One region of the Lysinibacillus sp. COL-1 genome, then DNA from elsewhere that is predicted to be linked to it. Evidence: predicted binding sites of a transcription regulator. Region 1 holds the regulator's gene; the other holds the start of a gene.

The links. Region 1 encodes LexA, which represses DNA repair genes until DNA is damaged. Its sites were predicted from a motif close to CGAACATATGTTCG; they were not measured.
Region 2: a site for LexA is predicted at 1,577-1,590, ahead of AC6BKE_RS23335 (carbohydrate kinase). Genes of this name have one in related genera too.

What each region holds. Positions count from the first base shown of each region.
Region 1 covers NZ_JCAWSJ010000004.1:1,007,876-1,016,671, reverse strand. The annotation lists gene liaF (cell wall-active antibiotics response protein LiaF) at 1-137, shown strand, start outside; gene AC6BKE_RS13125 (sensor histidine kinase) at 134-1,174, shown strand; gene AC6BKE_RS13120 (response regulator transcription factor) at 1,149-1,781, shown strand; gene AC6BKE_RS13115 (hypothetical protein) at 1,821-1,979, opposite strand; gene tkt (transketolase) at 2,074-4,068, opposite strand; gene AC6BKE_RS13105 (DUF896 domain-containing protein) at 4,193-4,426, opposite strand; gene AC6BKE_RS13100 (GNAT family N-acetyltransferase) at 4,613-5,134, shown strand; gene def (peptide deformylase) at 5,403-5,978, shown strand; gene AC6BKE_RS13090 (YneB family resolvase-like protein) at 6,018-6,683, opposite strand; gene yneA (cell division suppressor protein YneA) at 6,680-6,994, opposite strand; gene lexA (transcriptional repressor LexA) at 7,161-7,778, shown strand; gene AC6BKE_RS13075 (gamma-glutamyl-gamma-aminobutyrate hydrolase family protein) at 7,889-8,611, opposite strand; gene AC6BKE_RS13070 (prepilin peptidase) at 8,645-8,796, opposite strand, start outside.
Region 2 covers NZ_JCAWSJ010000004.1:3,048,452-3,057,247, forward strand. The annotation lists gene AC6BKE_RS23330 (pseudouridine-5'-phosphate glycosidase) at 1-439, opposite strand, end outside; gene AC6BKE_RS23335 (carbohydrate kinase) at 444-1,544, opposite strand; gene AC6BKE_RS23340 (MFS transporter) at 1,665-2,915, opposite strand; gene AC6BKE_RS23345 (MarR family winged helix-turn-helix transcriptional regulator) at 3,105-3,563, shown strand; gene AC6BKE_RS23350 (adenine phosphoribosyltransferase) at 4,015-4,527, opposite strand; gene recJ (single-stranded-DNA-specific exonuclease RecJ) at 4,563-6,881, opposite strand; gene trpA (tryptophan synthase subunit alpha) at 7,046-7,837, opposite strand; gene trpB (tryptophan synthase subunit beta) at 7,834-8,796, opposite strand, start outside.

The sequences.
Region 1 (8,796 bases):
TCTGCTTACATAAGGGGCCACAACGCATCTTAAATGAAAGTATTACTTTCGCTGACGGCAACCCTGAGGATGCTAAACGCGTTTTAATTATTCATGTCGCAACCTGGCTGGGAGATTTGGAGGTGCTACGAAAATGATTGCCTTTATCTCAAGATTGTTTACGCTATTTTTCATTTTAATGAGTGCTGTTTTCGGTCTGCTTGTGGCGGTATGGGGCAATCCGGATGAAAAAACATGGGAGCCATTGTGGCAGCAGACTTACGATAATATTCCGCTAGGAGGCATCATCGTAGTTAGCCTGTTTGTACTTAGCTTCCTGTTTGCTAGCTGGATCAGCATGACTGCTCGGGCACGAGAAGCTCAAGCAACACGCATTGTGAAGCAATTAATCGAGCCTGATTTTATTTTCCCTAAAAAACAAGCACTTCCGAAATCATTAAAAAAGGCAATAGTTCAAACAAGTGAATTAATCGATACACAGCGAAAAAGCTTACAGCGACTCTCCAATGAACGGGCAGAAGCAAATGATAAAATTATTCAGGAGCGTATTATTGCTGAACGCCAACGACTTGCTAGGGAATTGCATGATTCCGTATCACAGCAATTATTTGCGGCTTCTATGTTACTCTCAGCATTAACTGAAAATGACGAAAATGCTACTAGCTTAAAACAGGTGGAAAAGATTGTTCAGCAGGCACAGCTAGAAATGCGCGCATTGCTGCTCCACTTACGACCTGTAGCTCTACACAATAAAACGCTAGCACAAGGCTTAGAGGAATTGATTATTGAACTTCAACAAAAAGTTTATTTCCATATTGAATATGAGCTAGAGGAAATGGCCTTAACAAAAGCAGAAGAAGACCATTTATTCCGTATTGCACAGGAAGCCCTCTCTAACACGCTCCGTCATGCCAAAGCAAGTGAAGTGGAGTTACTGCTTGTTGCACGAGATGACTTAGCCATTTTACGAATTCAGGATAATGGGTTAGGCTTTGATGTGGAGGCCGATAAATCAACTTCGTACGGCTTACAAAATATAGCTGAACGAGCTGTTGAAATTGGCTGCACATACAAAATTGTGTCCGTGCCTGAAGAAGGAACGATTGTGGAGGTTAAAATTCCGCTACAGAAGGAGGAGGTTCATGTCGATGATACAAGTGCTCATAGTGGATGATCATGAAATGGTACGGATTGGCGTTTCAGCCTATCTTTCAGCACAACCAGATATTACAGTTGTAGGTGAGGCTGAAAACGGCAAAGAGGCTGTGGAGCGTGCCCTTGCCCTAAGACCTGATATTATTTTAATGGATAATGTCATGCCCATCATGACAGGAGCAGAGGCAACAGCGGAAATTTTAACGGCATGGCCAGAGGCAAAAATCATGATGGTGACTAGTTTTTTAGATGACGATAAAGTCTACCCTGCTTTAGAGGCTGGTGCGGTAAGCTATATTTTAAAAACTTCTAATGCTAAACAAATTGCCGATGCTATTCGTAAAACCATAGGTGGCGAAACAGTATTAGAGCCAGAAGTCACATCCAAAATGATGCACCGTATGCGCCACGGTAATAATACGCCCCTTTACGAACAGCTCACTGACCGTGAAATGGAAGTATTATTGCTCATGGCAAAGGGTAAAGCCAATCAGGAAATCGCTGACGAACTATACATTGCCTTAAAGACCGTAAAAACACATGTTAGCAATATTTTAGCAAAGCTCGAAGTGCAAGATCGTACACAGGCTGTTGTCTATGCTTTTCAAAATGGCCTTGCTAAATAAACACCTACATAAAAAACTGCATGTCAGCATGCAGTTTTTTCATGTATTTAGAGGTACTTGATTAGATCCACAATATACCTTTTCTAATTCTTGTCGTGATCCATAACCATATGTCACGCCGATAGCATCAAAATCATTTTCACGAGCCCCGATCATGATAAATTGTTCCTTTGGATACTTGGCAAAATGATGCAGCACCTCTGCAATAATCTCATTTTTATCATAATAAAAAAGTACCGCAACACTCAGTCGATGTTTAAGTTCGCTGAGTGTTGCGGTATTTTAATATAAATTATAGTGCTTTTACTTTCGCTACGACATTTTCTACAGTGAATCCGTATTTTTCCATTACTAATTCACCAGGAGCTGATGCACCGAACTTGTCGATTGCAAGAACGTCACCTTCAAAGCCAGTATATTTATGCCAGCCAAATGATGCACCCATTTCAATCGCAAGACGTTTTGTCACAGCTTTTGGTAGGACAGATTCTTTATAAGCTGCGTCTTGTTTTTCAAAGCGATCCATAGACGGCATGGAAACAACTGCCACATCCACACCTTCTGCTTTTAACGCTTTCTGTGCTTCAACAGCAAGTGAAACCTCAGAGCCTGTTGCGATTAAAATAGCATCTGCTACTTCTTTTGTAGCAGGAGATACTGTGTAAGCACCCTTCGTAACACCCTCACGAACTGTTTCAATAGAAGCGTCAAGGACAGGTAAGTTTTGACGAGATAATACTAAAACGGTTGGCGTTTTTTCTGATGCTACGGCAAGCTCCCAAGCTACTGCTGATTCATTTGCATCCGCAGGACGAATAACAGAGAGATTTGGCATCGCACGTAGTGATGCAAGGTGTTCGATTGGTTCATGTGTCGGACCATCTTCCCCTACTGCAATAGAGTCATGTGTAAATACATATGTTACAGGAAGCCCCATTAATGCAGAAAGACGAACTGCTGGACGAACATAATCAGAGAATACGAAGAACGTACCGCCAAATACATTTAAACCACCATGAAGAGCCATACCGTTCATTGCAGCACCCATTGCAAATTCACGAACACCAAACCAGATGTTGCGACCAGCATAATCGTCTGCAGAGAAATCGCCTGCACCCTTCATCGTTGTTTTATTGGAGCCAGCAAGGTCAGCGGAACCACCAAAGAATGAAGGAGTTTTCTTCGCAATGGCATTAATCGCGTCACCAGAAGAAGAACGTGTTGCTACAGATTTACCTGCCTCATATACTGGTAGCTCTGACGCAAAGTCCTCTGGTAATTCACCATTCATCGCTTTTTCAAATTGAGCCGCTAACTCTGGGAACTCTTCTTTATATGCAGCAAATTTAGCATTCCAAGCTTCCTCAGATTGTGCACCTTGTATTTCAGCAGCAGCATTAAATGTATCATACACTTCAGCAGGAATTTGGAATGGCTCGTGTGCCCATTCATACGCAGCTTTCGTTAAGACAACTTCATCTGTACCAAGTGGCGCACCATGTGAATCTGCTTTACCAGATTTATTTGGAGAACCAAAACCAATCACTGTTTTTACTTCAATTAATGTTGGTTTGCCAGTTGATTTTTTCGCTTCTTCAATTGTGGCATTAATGGCATCTACATCTGTACCATCAGCCACTTTTAAGTAATTCCAGCCATAAGATTCAAAGCGTTTTTGTACGTTTTCTGAGAATGACTTTTCTAAGTCACCGTCTAAAGAAATATCATTAGAATCGTAAAGTACGATTAATTTTTCAAGCTTTAAGTGACCAGCTAATGAAATAGCTTCAGCTGCTACACCTTCCATTAAGTCACCATCACCACAAAGGGCAAATGTGTAGTGGTCAACGATATCATGACCAGGTTTATTGTAAGTAGCCGCTAAATGACGCTCAGCCATTGCCATACCAACTGTCATAGCAATCCCTTGACCAAGCGGACCAGTTGTTGCCTCTACACCTACTGTATGACCGTATTCAGGATGTCCTGGTGTTAATGAATCCCATTGGCGGAAGTTTTGAATTTCTTCCATTGGTAAACCATAGCCTCCAAGATGAAGTAAGCTGTACAGAAGCATAGAACCATGACCAGCTGATAGTACAAAACGATCACGGTTATACCATTTTGGATTTGCTGGATTATGGCGTAATTGTTTTGTCCATAGCGTATAAGCCATTGGCGCCGCCCCCATTGGTAAACCTGGGTGACCAGAATTTGCTTTTTCGATAGCGTCGATTGACAAAGTTCGAATAGCATTAATTGCTAAAAGATCCGCGTGTTGAGTCATTATATTGTGACATCCTTTCTCGTCCTATATTGTTCTTTTACAGTTTAGTCAACATTGCTTTAGAAAACAATGCTTTTGTTATACTAATTGCGTTTTCATACATACTTTATTGAATTGTGTCACATTAATTTAGAAATTTATTTTTTTTAGCTTGTCTTACTTTCTCTGGTGTCACATCATTACCTTCTGCATCTACCACTTTTACATTTTCAATCGTATCTCGCATAGTCGCTCTAAACGTATCTAAGTACTCCTTGCGAAGCGCTGTTCGCTCCTTAGCCTCTGCTTCTGTTAATTGACCACTTTTGGCCTTAGCAGAAAGTTCATTAATTCGGTTAATTTTTTCCTTTGATAACATTGTTACACACCTTTCAATACCTAGCTTAATGACTTCAGTATGCAAAGTATAGCATGCTTTCCCTTAAAATGCAGTTATACCAACCCTTAATAACACTTCTTAGCCATAATTTACATGACTTCCAGATGTTAGTCGTGTATAACTAATAATAAAAGGAAAAAATTTATATTTATTGGAGGAAATTAGATGAACATCACAACACAGCGATTACTTATCCGAAAATTTGAAGCCCAAGATTGGCAGGCTGTTTATAGCTATATGTCTGATGAAACGGTGATGCATTATATGCCTGAAGGAGTTTTAACGGAAGAACAAGTCCAAAAATTTATAACAGAAAATAGCGCGGATCAAGCTAAGCATTTTGCCATTACTTTACGCGATCAACCAGAAGTTATTGGTCATTTAGTTTTTCATCGATGCTTTGGCGAACATACCTATGAAATTGGATGGGTATTGAATCCTGCTTATCAGCAACATGGCTATGCATCAGAAGCTGCTCAAGCCCTATTAGATTATGGATTTTCCAAATTGAAGCTTCATAGAATAATAGCAACATGCCAACCCGAAAATATAGCTTCTTACCGAGTGATGGAAAAGATCGGTATGCGGCGTGAAGGATTTTTTAAAAAATGTATACCGCATGGTGACAATTGGTGGGATGAATACTATTACGCAATCTTGCAAGAAGAATGGCATAAAACTCTATAAAATGACCGTGTTACATAGTAACAACATTTGGTCATTCAGTAAAAAGAGTATAAAATAAATGGCTAACACTTCAGACAAAACGGAGGGATAAACCTGAGGAGTATGATCAAAATGTTGAGAAACAAATTAGGGATAACCAAAGCTATACTTACGAAAGAATGCGGTGTTGTTAGACAGACAATTAATTGTATTGAAAATGATAAGTACGAGCCATTAGCTTTGAAGATGGCTAAAGTCCTCAATAGCCGTATTGATGAGGTGTTTATGTATGACTAAATTTCTTCCTGATTCGATCATTACCATGAAAGATTTTGTGAAAGAAGACTCGGTATTATTACGAAAACAAACCGAAGAAGTGACGACACCCTTAAACCAAGAGGATCGAAATACTTTATTAGCTATGCTGCAATATCTCAAAAACAGCCAAGATCCAACGCTAGCAAAAAAATATAAGCTTCGCCCTGGAACTGGGTTGTCTGCAAATCAAATAGGTGTAGACAAACGAATGTTTGCTGTACTATTTGATCATAATGAAATGGTGTTTATCAATCCCAAAATCATAAGTCATTCCCTCAATATGATTTATTTACCTGATGGAGAAGGCTGCCTGTCGGTTAATCGACCTGTCCATGGTTTTGTGCCAAGATACGAGCGTATTAAGGTCAGAGCATATGACATTGATGGTCAAGAATTCATCCTGCCGTTTCAGGGCTATGGGGCGATCGTTGTCCAACATGAAATCGATCATTTAAATGGCATAATGTTTTATGATCGAATAAATAAAGAGTATCCTTTTCAACTACCTACTAACATCATCATCGACAGTTTGGCTTCCTATCAATAGCATTTTTTACTGTGAATAAAAAAAGATTAGCAGGCGATATTATTTGCCTGCTAATCTTTCTTGATGTTCTTGGAAGCGACGATGAACAGTCGCTTTACTTACTTCAAAGCCCAACCCTCGAAGCGTGATCGAAATTTCCTCAAAGGTAAATCCACGTTTGCGTAGCTTGACAATTTCATCTACAGGTAGATCCTTTCGCTCCTGCCCATGGGGATTCCCTCGGTTCGATAAATTATTTTCAGGACGATAGCCATTTTCTACAGCGCGTCGCATGCCTCGACGTATTTTAGCATTATGGATTCTTCGTTGATACTCCTCCACGATTGCTAAAATCTCAAGCAGCATCGTGTCCATTTCATTTAGTTGAACGGGTCCTGCATCGCGCATGGAAAAAACATCTGTTGCTGATTTTTGCAATAAATGCAACACAGCCATCCTTGCGTTCCCACGTCCTAATCGTGTTTCATCTTGTACAAAAAGGGCATTAATTCCCTTTTCTTTAATGAAATCAAGCATTTCAAGCAAGCCATCGCGTTCCACATCATAGCCGCTATGCTTATCCTTAAATACACCCTTTACCTCATAGCCTTGCTCTCTAGCGTAGCGCAGCAACTCTTCCTGTTGGCGCTCTAATGAGGAGCTTTGTGTTTCTTTTTCAGTACTTACACGGCAATAGACAACAGCCGACATTTGTTTATTCATCATTGTTCAGTTCTCGCAATTTCGATAGTATGGATGGGATTGGCTTGATCACCCAATACAGGAATAACTAGAGACTTTCCTGCCACAATTTTAATATCTGCTAATTCATTTTCTGTTTTGACCAGCTTAATCCAATCATCTGTACTCATCTTACCACGGTATTGCTCTGCTAACGACCACAAGCTATCCCCATGTTCAATTTGAATTTCTGCGTAATTAACATCTCCTGGATCAGTGATGTAAAGGTATCCTGCAAATAATAGACAAGCTCCTAATAAAATGGAGATATGTGTATTTTTCTTTAACCATGTCATAGTTACAACTCCTTTTCTAGAATGTTTGTTCGGAATGTATGTTCTCATAATAAAGCGAACAAACGTTTTTGTCAAACACTTTTCGAACCTATGTTTGCATACATGTTCGCATTCTGTTATACTATCAAATAAGAAGAATGATATTAGAAAAAAGAGGTGAGCACTCATGAAAAAAGTTTCGAAAAGACAAGAGGACATTTTGGCTTTTATTAAAGAAGAGGTACGAGCTAAGGGATATCCACCATCAGTACGTGAAATCGGGGAAGCAGTCGGACTTGCTTCAAGTTCAACTGTTCATGGTCATTTAGCTCGATTAGAACAAAAGGGCTTTATTCGTCGAGATCCAACAAAGCCACGTGCAATTGAAATTTTAGAGCCTGAAGAGTCTATTCAAAAGCAGCAAGTCATTCATGTACCACTTGTGGGGAAGGTAACTGCTGGTTCCCCAATTACTGCTATTGAAAACATTGAAGAATATTTCCCATTACCAGATACGTATGGCACAAGCGAGGATCAGTTATTCATGCTAGAGATTATGGGGGAATCTATGATTGAAGCAGGAATTTTAGACGGCGATTTAGTTATTGTGAAGCAAAAGGCAACAGCTAATAACGGAGATATTGTTGTAGCCATGACAGCAGAGGATGAAGCAACGGTCAAACGTTTCTTCAAGGAAAAAAATCATTTCCGTTTACAGCCTGAAAACTCATCTATGGAGCCTATTATCGTCGATCAAGTTTCTATTTTAGGACAAGTTGTAGGACTATATCGTCGTGTACATTAATCATTTAAAGTAGGTTTTGAGGATTATGTGTTCCTTCTAAGAGCATGTATCCTCTTTTTTACGCAAAAAAAGAATCCATATATGGTTGGATTCTTTGTACAGTCCCCCTGCTACGCTTCCTTTTTGAATTTTAAGCTAGCTTCAACAAAGGCTGAAAATAATTTTTGTGCAGGCTCATCTCCTGCTATAGCTAGTTCCTCGGGATGCCACTGAACAGCCAAGCAAAATGGCAACTCTTCATGAACAACTGCTTCGATAATGCCATCACTCGATTTTGCTGCTACTTTTAATTTCTCTGCTAATACATTAACTGCCTGATGATGAAATGAATTTACCGCTATTTTCTCTTGTTGTAAAATGGTCGCTAATAAATTCTCCTCCATAATTTGTACATAATGAGTAGCTACAGCTCGAGCAGATTGCTGTACATGCTTGAGCAGCTTAGTACTAAAATGGTCACTATCAATATCCTGAAATAAAGTACCACCTAGTGCTACATTTAGTATTTGAATGCCTCGGCAAATACCCAAAATAGGCATCTTTCGTGTGAATGCCGCTTCAATTAATGCTAACTCTACCGTATCTCTTGCTGGATGAATTTTCCCTAGTTTTGGTGCAGGCTCTGCCCCATACAGAAATGGATGCACGTCATAGCCTCCAGATAACAATAAACCATCTGTAAGGGATAGAATTTGTGTGGCATCCTCCTCTACGCCAAGTGGAATAATAAGCGGAATCCCACCTGCATCAATGATACTTTTACTGTAAGCAGCATTTAATCGAGAGGATAAATCATCTTCCACAAAGGCTGTAATGCCAATAATCGGTTTCACTTGCTTCCCTCCATATGCTTGAAGATTGAACAATTACCAAAAACCTAAATACCAATCGATTAATGAATCCCCATAAAAATAGACAATGATAGCGGCTAATGCAATAGAAGGTCCAAAAGGAATAGGTGTTTTTCTCCCCTGCTTGTTCTTCGTTAACACGACAAGCCCGACAATCATGCCGATAA
Region 2 (8,796 bases), 2.0 Mb from region 1:
CTAATTCTTCTAAGTCAGCAGAGACATCCATTGTTGTTTCAGCACCACGGTGTACACCACCAATACCACCTGTTACAAAGATTTCAATGTCTGCAAGTTCAGCACAGATCATTGTAGCTGCAACTGTTGTCGCACCTAATTTTTTTGTTGCAAGTAAGTAGCCTAAGTCACGACGTGAAGCTTTTGCAACGCCTTGTGAATTTCCAAACATCTCTAGCTCTTCATCTGATAAACCGATTTTGATTTTGCCATCTATTAAGGCAATGGTTGCAGGTACTGCACCATTATCGCGAATAATTTGCTCAACTTCACGCGCAGTTTTCACATTTTGTGGATATGGCATACCGTGTGAAATGATTGTAGATTCTAATGCCACGATTGGTAGACCTTTTGCTTGTCCTGCTTTTACTTCTTCTGATAATACGATGAATTCTTTCATGTTGTTATTCCTCCATTTCATTCATTTCATTTTTTAACAAATCTACTGATAATTCAGGTCTTACTGTATAAGGAGATGCCAATGTATTTTTAGCATTTGTTAACCCTGCATCAATACATGTCTCAAAAGATTGACCTGTCAACCAACTGTGTATCACAGCGCTGACAAACGCATCTCCTGCTCCTGTAACATCTTCAATTTTGTTGATCACTTTCGCAGCGAAATGACGAGGTGTGATCGTCGTAGATGCTGCATAAACACCCTTGCTACCAGCTGTGATAATGACATGTTCAGCACCTAGTTGTAAGAGCTGTTGTAATGCTTTTTCATAATGGGTAGCGCTTTCAATTTTATGTCCAACAATTGTTTCTGCTTCATCCGTGTTACAAATAAACCAAGTTACACCTTGTAATGTTTCAGGTAGTCGATTCATTTTTGGCGAAGATACTGGCACAATGACTAATGGAATGGCACGAGCAATGGCTACTTGCTGGATATACGCCACTGTTTCTTTCGGGCAATTTAAATCCAAAATAAAGCAACCAGCATTCACTAGCATTGTTTCATGCTTTTTCAACAAACTCGGTAACAGCAGGTCATAAACCTCCATATTGGCTACAGCTAATGCTAGCTCACCTTGTTCATCCATAATAGCTGTATAGGAACCCGTAGAAGCCTCAGCTAGCTGCTCCACATAACGTAGATTCATAAAGGATTCCGAAGCTTCTTGGATCACTTGCCAATCAGCATCTTTACCAGCCGTTGTTAATAACGTCACTTGATGGTTTAATCTGCCTAAGTTTTCAGCAATATTTCGACCAACTCCACCTACACTAAAAGAAGAGCTGGCAGGGTTAGATGTTCCAAATTGAACATTGCCCTTCACATGGAATTTTCGGTCTAAATTAGCTCCCCCGATGCAAATAATTTCATTTTCCTCGGGTAAAATATAAGCACGACCTACAATTTTTCCTTGCTTTGTTAAACTAGACACTAAATTAGCAAGCACGGGACGGGACAGATTCATTGTATCTGCCATCTCTTGCTGAGACATAAACGGGTTTTGGCGAATTAAAGCAAGCACCGCCTGTTCTCTTTCATTCATAGCATCACCTTTTATTATATTTGTTTATATTGTAAACTTTTGTTTGTTAAATGTCAAACTAATATTGATAAAAAAAGTTGAACCTCTTTCTGTCGAGGTTCAACTTTTTTAGTCGACTGTTTATCCTTGCTGAGGCGTTTGTTTTTTTACAATGATAACGAATAAGCTTGCCAATGCACAGAATAGGCCAGCAAGGAAAAAAGCCCATGTGTAGGAATTGAAAAATTTATAAATTAACCCACCCCCATACGCAGCAACTGCCGCTCCTGCCTGATGTGAGGCGAATATCCATCCGTAAATAATGCTGCTTTTTTGCATCCCAAAAATTTGTCGTGTAATGCTGATAGTTGGTGGTACTGTGGCAATCCAATCGAGTCCATAAAAGATGCTGAAAATCGTCAATAAAACAAAGGAGCCTTGAGCGAGTGCATAAGGGAGTAGCAAGAGAGAAGCTCCCCTTAACAAGTAATACCAAAATAATAGCCAACGATTATCAAAGCGATCCGATAGCCAGCCAGAGACAGTCGTGCCTAATAAGTTAAACACCCCCATAAAAGAAAGAAGAGATGCAGCGGTTACTAGCGGAACGCCAAAGCTAATACAATATGACACAAAGTGAGTTCCGATTAATCCACTTGTCGAAAGACCACAAATGAAAAAGCTGCCTGCTAAGAGCCAAAATGCTTTGACTTTAACTGCCTCTGCTAAACCAAGAAATGCCATACTAATTGGATTCTTCTTGGGCTGTACTTGCGGCTCTTCTATAATCTCATCATGACCGTAAGGGGTTAGACCAATATCTTGCGGCTTGTTTTTAATAAACATAGCAATCATGACGAACATCATGGTACTCAGGAGTAGGATTAATCCCATTGCCCATCGCCAAGAATAATGTTCAATAATAATGGCTAGCACTGGCAGTAAAATTAATTGACCTGTGGCTGTACTAGCCGTTAAAATCCCAACTGCCAGCCCTCTGCGTTTAACAAACCAATGATTCGCTACATAGGGACTGAGCACCGTTAAAAAAAGGCTCGCACCAAGCCCAATGATACCTCCCCAAATAATGATTAACTGCCAGGATTGGCTCATCCAAAAGGTTAAGGTCATTCCTACTATTAAAGTAGACATGGCACTAAGCATCATTTTCTTTAAGCCAATGACTTCAAGCAGCGCCGCCATAAATGGTCCAGATATGCCATATAAAAATAAACTTACAGCAAATGCTAAAGCAATCGTTGAGCGATCCCATTGAAATTCTTTTTCGAGGGGATCCAGGAAAACACCAGACGATGACATTGTAATCCCTGCTACAATAATCGAGAAAAATGTGACAATCAAAATCAACCAGCTATAATGAACTCGCTTCATCCTAACACCTTCTTTTCTTGTGAGATGCATAACAAAACATGTATATACATGTTTTGCGATCTCTTCATTCCATTTATATGTATATACATGTATAATGATAATAATCGTTCCTATAGCTGTCAAGCAGTCTTTTCTAGCTCTTAGGTGTATACTTACAATTAGTAGAATCCCCTCAAAGGAGTACTGACGATGAAGAATCAACTTAAAACAATCGATTATACACAAATCTGTGTTTGTGCAAACCTTAGAAAAAAAACAAGGGTTGTCACACAATTATATGATAAGCTGCTACAGCCCACTGGTTTAAAGGTTACACAATATTCCATGCTGGCCCATATCGATCTTCAGCAAACTGTCTCAATTAGCCGTTTAGGTGAAATTTTACAACTTGATCAAACGACTGTGACCCGTAATATTAATCTATTAAAGCAACATGGCTATGTTGAATTAAAGCGAGACACAAGCGATGCGCGCACTAAAAAGATTACGCTCACTGAAAAAGGATTAGAAAAGCTGCATGAAGCCGCACCCATTTGGCAAACGATTCAAGATAGAATCATCGAAGATATAGGGGTTGAAAAATATGCAGATTTCTATGATACCTTGCGCACAATACAAAGGATCATCCAAACATATGATGAAGATTAAAAAGTACCTACTTTATTGAGCGCTTCAAACTGCAAACAACAGCCATCGAAAAGTTCACCTCGATGGCTGTTGTCATTTTTTCTTCTAATTACTTACCAAATATAGAGTGGCATGATCAATATTTGGGCATCCATAAGCTTAGTAAGTCGTTTCTACTAAAGGGTAAATAGCAGCCTCTAATTTTCGCTCGAATGGTATAAATTGATCAACCGTTACCATTTCTAATTGTTCACGTTTATTGATTTAATTATCCGTCTTCAGCTTTCATCAGCTTAAAAGTTTACGGTTAATCAACACAGTAATAGGGAAGAAGTTGGATGGAGCAGGGAAAGCAACTCGGCCCGTATCGGCTTTACTTTATTTCATTGTAAAAGAAAAAGACTGTAGGCAAACTCGTAATTTCTTGAGTTTGTCTACAATCTGAAGTGCCCACTATGGTAGACGCTTTCTCTTAATATTGAATAAGTGTTTTAATATTTAGATCTCCAAGCTTTGCACGACCATTTAATTCTAAAAGTTCGATTAGGAAGGCACAGCCTACTACCTGACCACCTAATTCTTCTACTAAACGAACAGTTGCTTCAACTGTCCCACCCGTTGCTAGTAAATCATCACAGATTAAAACCTTTTGACCAGGCTTAATCGCATCATGATGCATTGTTAACGTATCTTGACCATATTCAAGACCATAGTCTGCACTAATAACCTCACGTGGTAATTTACCTGGTTTACGAACAGGTGCAAAGCCAATTTCAAGTGCATAGGCAACTGGGCAACCGATGATAAAACCACGAGCCTCAGGGCCAACTACAATTTCAGCTCCCACTTCTTTTGCATATTCTACAATTTGGTCTGTTGCATATTTGTATGCTGGTCCATTATCCATAATTGTCGTAATATCTCTGAAGCTAATGCCCTCTTTCGGCCAGTTTTCAACTGTTGTAACATATTGCTTTAAATCCATGTTATTGCTCCTCCTACGAAACGCTGTACGTCCGTTTATGTTAATCGTTCATCAAACCATTGTTTTAATTCTATATAAGGAGCATAGACAAGCTTTTGCTCCATTTCAATCTGTTCTGAACGTTGTTTGTAAGACGGTGCCTCTGTTAGTGCTTGTTTTGGGGCATTCACGTTGACAGTCGTCAGTCCACTCTCCATTTTAACAAAACCAAGCTCAAAAAACACCTGTGTCATAAATTTTAATACATCCAATGGCCAACCTGTATGCTTTGCTAAATCTGCTATATGCATATCAAGCGGAAAGGCTGGTCGATTTTTCAAAAATTTATAATACCAAGAAAATTGCTCACGAGTAGGTAAACCACTAAAGTATTGCGAATCAGGCATATAAAAATGCGCATAAATACGTGAAGGTGTCGTCTTCTGTAACACCTCTTCTAGTCTTTGAACTTGTTGTGGCAAATCTAAGAGCACAATATAATCACTTTGTTCCACATTGGATAGTGCTGGGTCAACTACTGTAATAGGAGCACCAATCAATGATTGATAATACGCCATCGTTGCTGGATGAAAGGCAATAAACTGTGCCTCATCCTTTGGTACCGTATTAAGCCAACGCGCAGTTTGACGGATACCACGAATATCAAATAGCTGCCATTCCGTTGTTTGGACATCCTCGATCATAAATTGGGCTTTTTTACGTCCCTGCCATTCATTAATTTGTAAATCGCCTATAAAGGATACTTTAATGCCATACGTTAATTCATCATGTAAATGCCCTTTATTAAAGCCGACACTATCTAATTTATCATAGCCATTTGTTAATTCCATTTTAATATGATTCTCAGCTGCTCCAATTTTACGCATAGATGAGATTTCAACATCCTCAAGTACGTAAACAGGCTTTGGAAAATCTGTTCCAAATGGTCCTAGTGCTGAAATTTCTTCAATAGCATCTGCTGAAACTTCATCGATGCTTAACGGAATATCAATATGGACGATTGGTGTTAATTGCTCCTCTGTTAAACATTCTCTTGCCTGTGCATCCAAGCGTGTACGTAGTTCATCCACATGCTCTAACGATAAGGTCATGCCTGCGGCCATAGGATGTCCACCAAAATGCGGTAAAATATCTCGGTTTTTAGCTAGTTCATTATATAGATGGAAGCCTTCAATGCTTCGAGCGGAACCCTTTGCTGTGCCCTTTTCAGGATCAAGTGAAAGGACAATGGTTGGACGGTAGTACTGCTCAACAAGTCGTGAGGCAACTATTCCAACAACGCCTGCATTCCAGCCTTCCCCCGCCACAACAAGAACTAAGGAATTGCCGATTTTTTCATCCGATTCAATAAGTGCAATGGCCTCATCTGTAATGCTTTTCACAATATCTTTGCGCTCTGTATTGCAGGCATTAAGCTGCTTTGCCAATGCGCTTGCTTTAGCACTATCATCTGCCATTAATAACTCGACTCCTGGAGCTGCTTCTCCGAGTCGACCAACAGCATTTAATCGAGGACCAAAATAAAAGCCAATTGTCTCTTCCGTAATTTTTGCCTGCTCTGTACTGGCTATATCACACATTGCTTGTACCCATGGACTAAGGGAACGACGCATTTCCTGTATACCTCGCTTCACGAGATAGCGATTTTCATCCACTAAAGGAACTAAATCGGCTACAGTTCCAATCGCCACCAATTCCATTAAATGGATTGGTAGTTCACCATATAAAGCATGTGCTAACTTAAAGGCTACACCTACTCCAGCTAGCTCTCCAAACGGATAATGTCCTTCTGGTAATCGAGGATGAAGAATAATATCTGCTGGTGGTAGTTCCTCACCTGGCTCATGGTGATCTGTCACAATGACATCCATGCCAAGCTCTTTAGCCACTCGAACAGGTTCGATACCAGATATCCCGTTATCTACTGTAATGATTAACTGTACACCCTCTTCATATGCTTCACGAAATAATGCTTCATGTGGACCATAACCATGGATAAAACGATTGGGGATTTTAAAGGATACATCCGCTCCAAGATCTAGTAAAACATTTAGCATAACAGTCGTGCTTGTGACACCATCGGCATCATAATCGCCATAGACTAAAATCTTCTGCCCATTTTCTAATGCTTGCTCAATTCGTGCTACTGCTTCAGCCATACCGTACATAAGAAATGGGTCATGGACATTTGCTTCAGTCATATTTAATAAGCTTTCTGCTTCAGCCGTAGTTTCACAGCCTCGTGCTGCTAAAATTTTTGCAGCAATCGCGGAAAGTTGTAAGTCATTTTGTAATGCTTGTACAAGTGTGGCATCTGGACGCTCCACCTGCCATCTTTTTTTCGATAGAATCATCTTCTCACTTCCTTACGAAAGCTATTATACCGAAATTCTATTGGATACGCACTATCCGTTAGATTGATAGTTTTATCCATCAATGTGAAATTTCTATCCGCCCCTTTTACTGATTAATCCATCAGTTTAAACTTACTATCCATCTAGCAGCAAAAAAGCCTACTCTATAGAGTAGACTTCTCGAATACACCTTTTGAAGCGGCCACTAATGCTGCCACGGTGGCCATATCTTCTTCATGCAATGCTGTTACAATAGCACTACCGACAATAACTCCATCTCCCAATGACCCCATCCTTTTCACTTGCTCAGGTGTTGAAATACCAAAGCCTGCAAGCACAGGGATTGGACTTGCTTGACGTAGACTTGCAAAATGCTGCTCTAAGTTTGCAGCAAAACGGGACCTTGCCCCTGTAATTCCATTCACAGTCACAGCATAAACGAAGCCCTGACTAGCTGCTGCAATACGAGCAATACGCTCAGGAGGGCTTGTTAAAGAGACGAGTTGAACAACATCAATCGTATATGGGTTTAATGCCTCCCGTAATAGAGCACTTTCTTCTAATGGAACATCTGGTACGATTATTCCCTTAACGCCCCCAGCTACACAGGCTTTTGCAAAAGCCTCTAAGCCATACGCTAACACTGGATTGAAATAAGTCATGACAACTAGAGGTACCGTGATTTCATCTCTAAATGAAGTGAGCGTTTGCAATACCTTCGTTAATGTTACGCTAGCTGCGAGTGCACGTTCGCCTGCCCGCTCAATTGTTGGCCCATCTGCAACAGGGTCTGTAAAGGGGATACCTACTTCAATAGCTGTCACACCTAGCTGCTGTAGTGTTAGGATGGTTGGCTTGATCGTTTCTAGCCCTCCATCACCTGCCATGATATATGGAATAAAGGCTTTGTTTCCTGCTACCTTTGCTTGTTCAATTGCTTGTTGTAACGTCGTCATTTGCCATCTCCTCCTAGTACCGCCCTAACCGTGTGTACATCCTTATCTCCGCGACCAGACAAGCACACTACAATGATCTGGTCTTTCGGCATGGTTTTAGCAAGTTTTGCTGTGTAAGCAATAGCATGGGAACTTTCAAGCGCAGGAAGTATCCCCTCTGTTCGACTTAACAATTGTAAGCCTTCTAGTGCCTCAGCATCTGTGATGGCGTCAAACTGCGCTCGACCGATATCATGTAAATAACAATGCTCTGGCCCTTTTCCCGGATAATCTAACCCCGCGGAAATCGAATGTGCTTCTTGGACAAAGCCATTTTCATCCTGTAATAAATACATGTAGGCACCATGCAATACACCTAATTGTCCACCTGCAATTGCCGCAGCGTGTTTCCCTGTTTCAAGACCACTCCCTGCAGCCTCTACACCATATAAAGCGACTGATGCATCATCTACGAACGGATGAAACATACCGATTGCATTACTGCCACCACCAATACAAGCCACAACAGCATCAGGTAAACGACCTTCCTTTTGCAAAATTTGCTTTCTCGTTTCTACCCCAATGACACGCTGAAAGTCTCGAACGATTTTAGGAAATGGGTGAGGTCCTAAGGCAGAGCCTAAAATATAATGCGTATCCTCAACATTTGTCACCCAATAGCGTAGCGCTGCATTCACAGCATCCTTTAAAGTTTTAGAACCACTTTCCACCGATTGAACCTTTGTGCCAAGTAGCTCCATGCGAAAAACATTTAACTGCTGACGTTTCATATCTTCCGCACCCATAAAAACAACACATTCTAGATTTAATAAGGCACAAGCAGTAGCCGTTGCCACACCGTGCTGTCCTGCACCTGTTTCAGCAACAATTTTCTTTTTGCCCATGCGTTTGGCAAGAAGCGCCTGCCCAATCGCATTGTTAATTTTATGTGCACCTGTATGATTTAAATCTTCACGCTT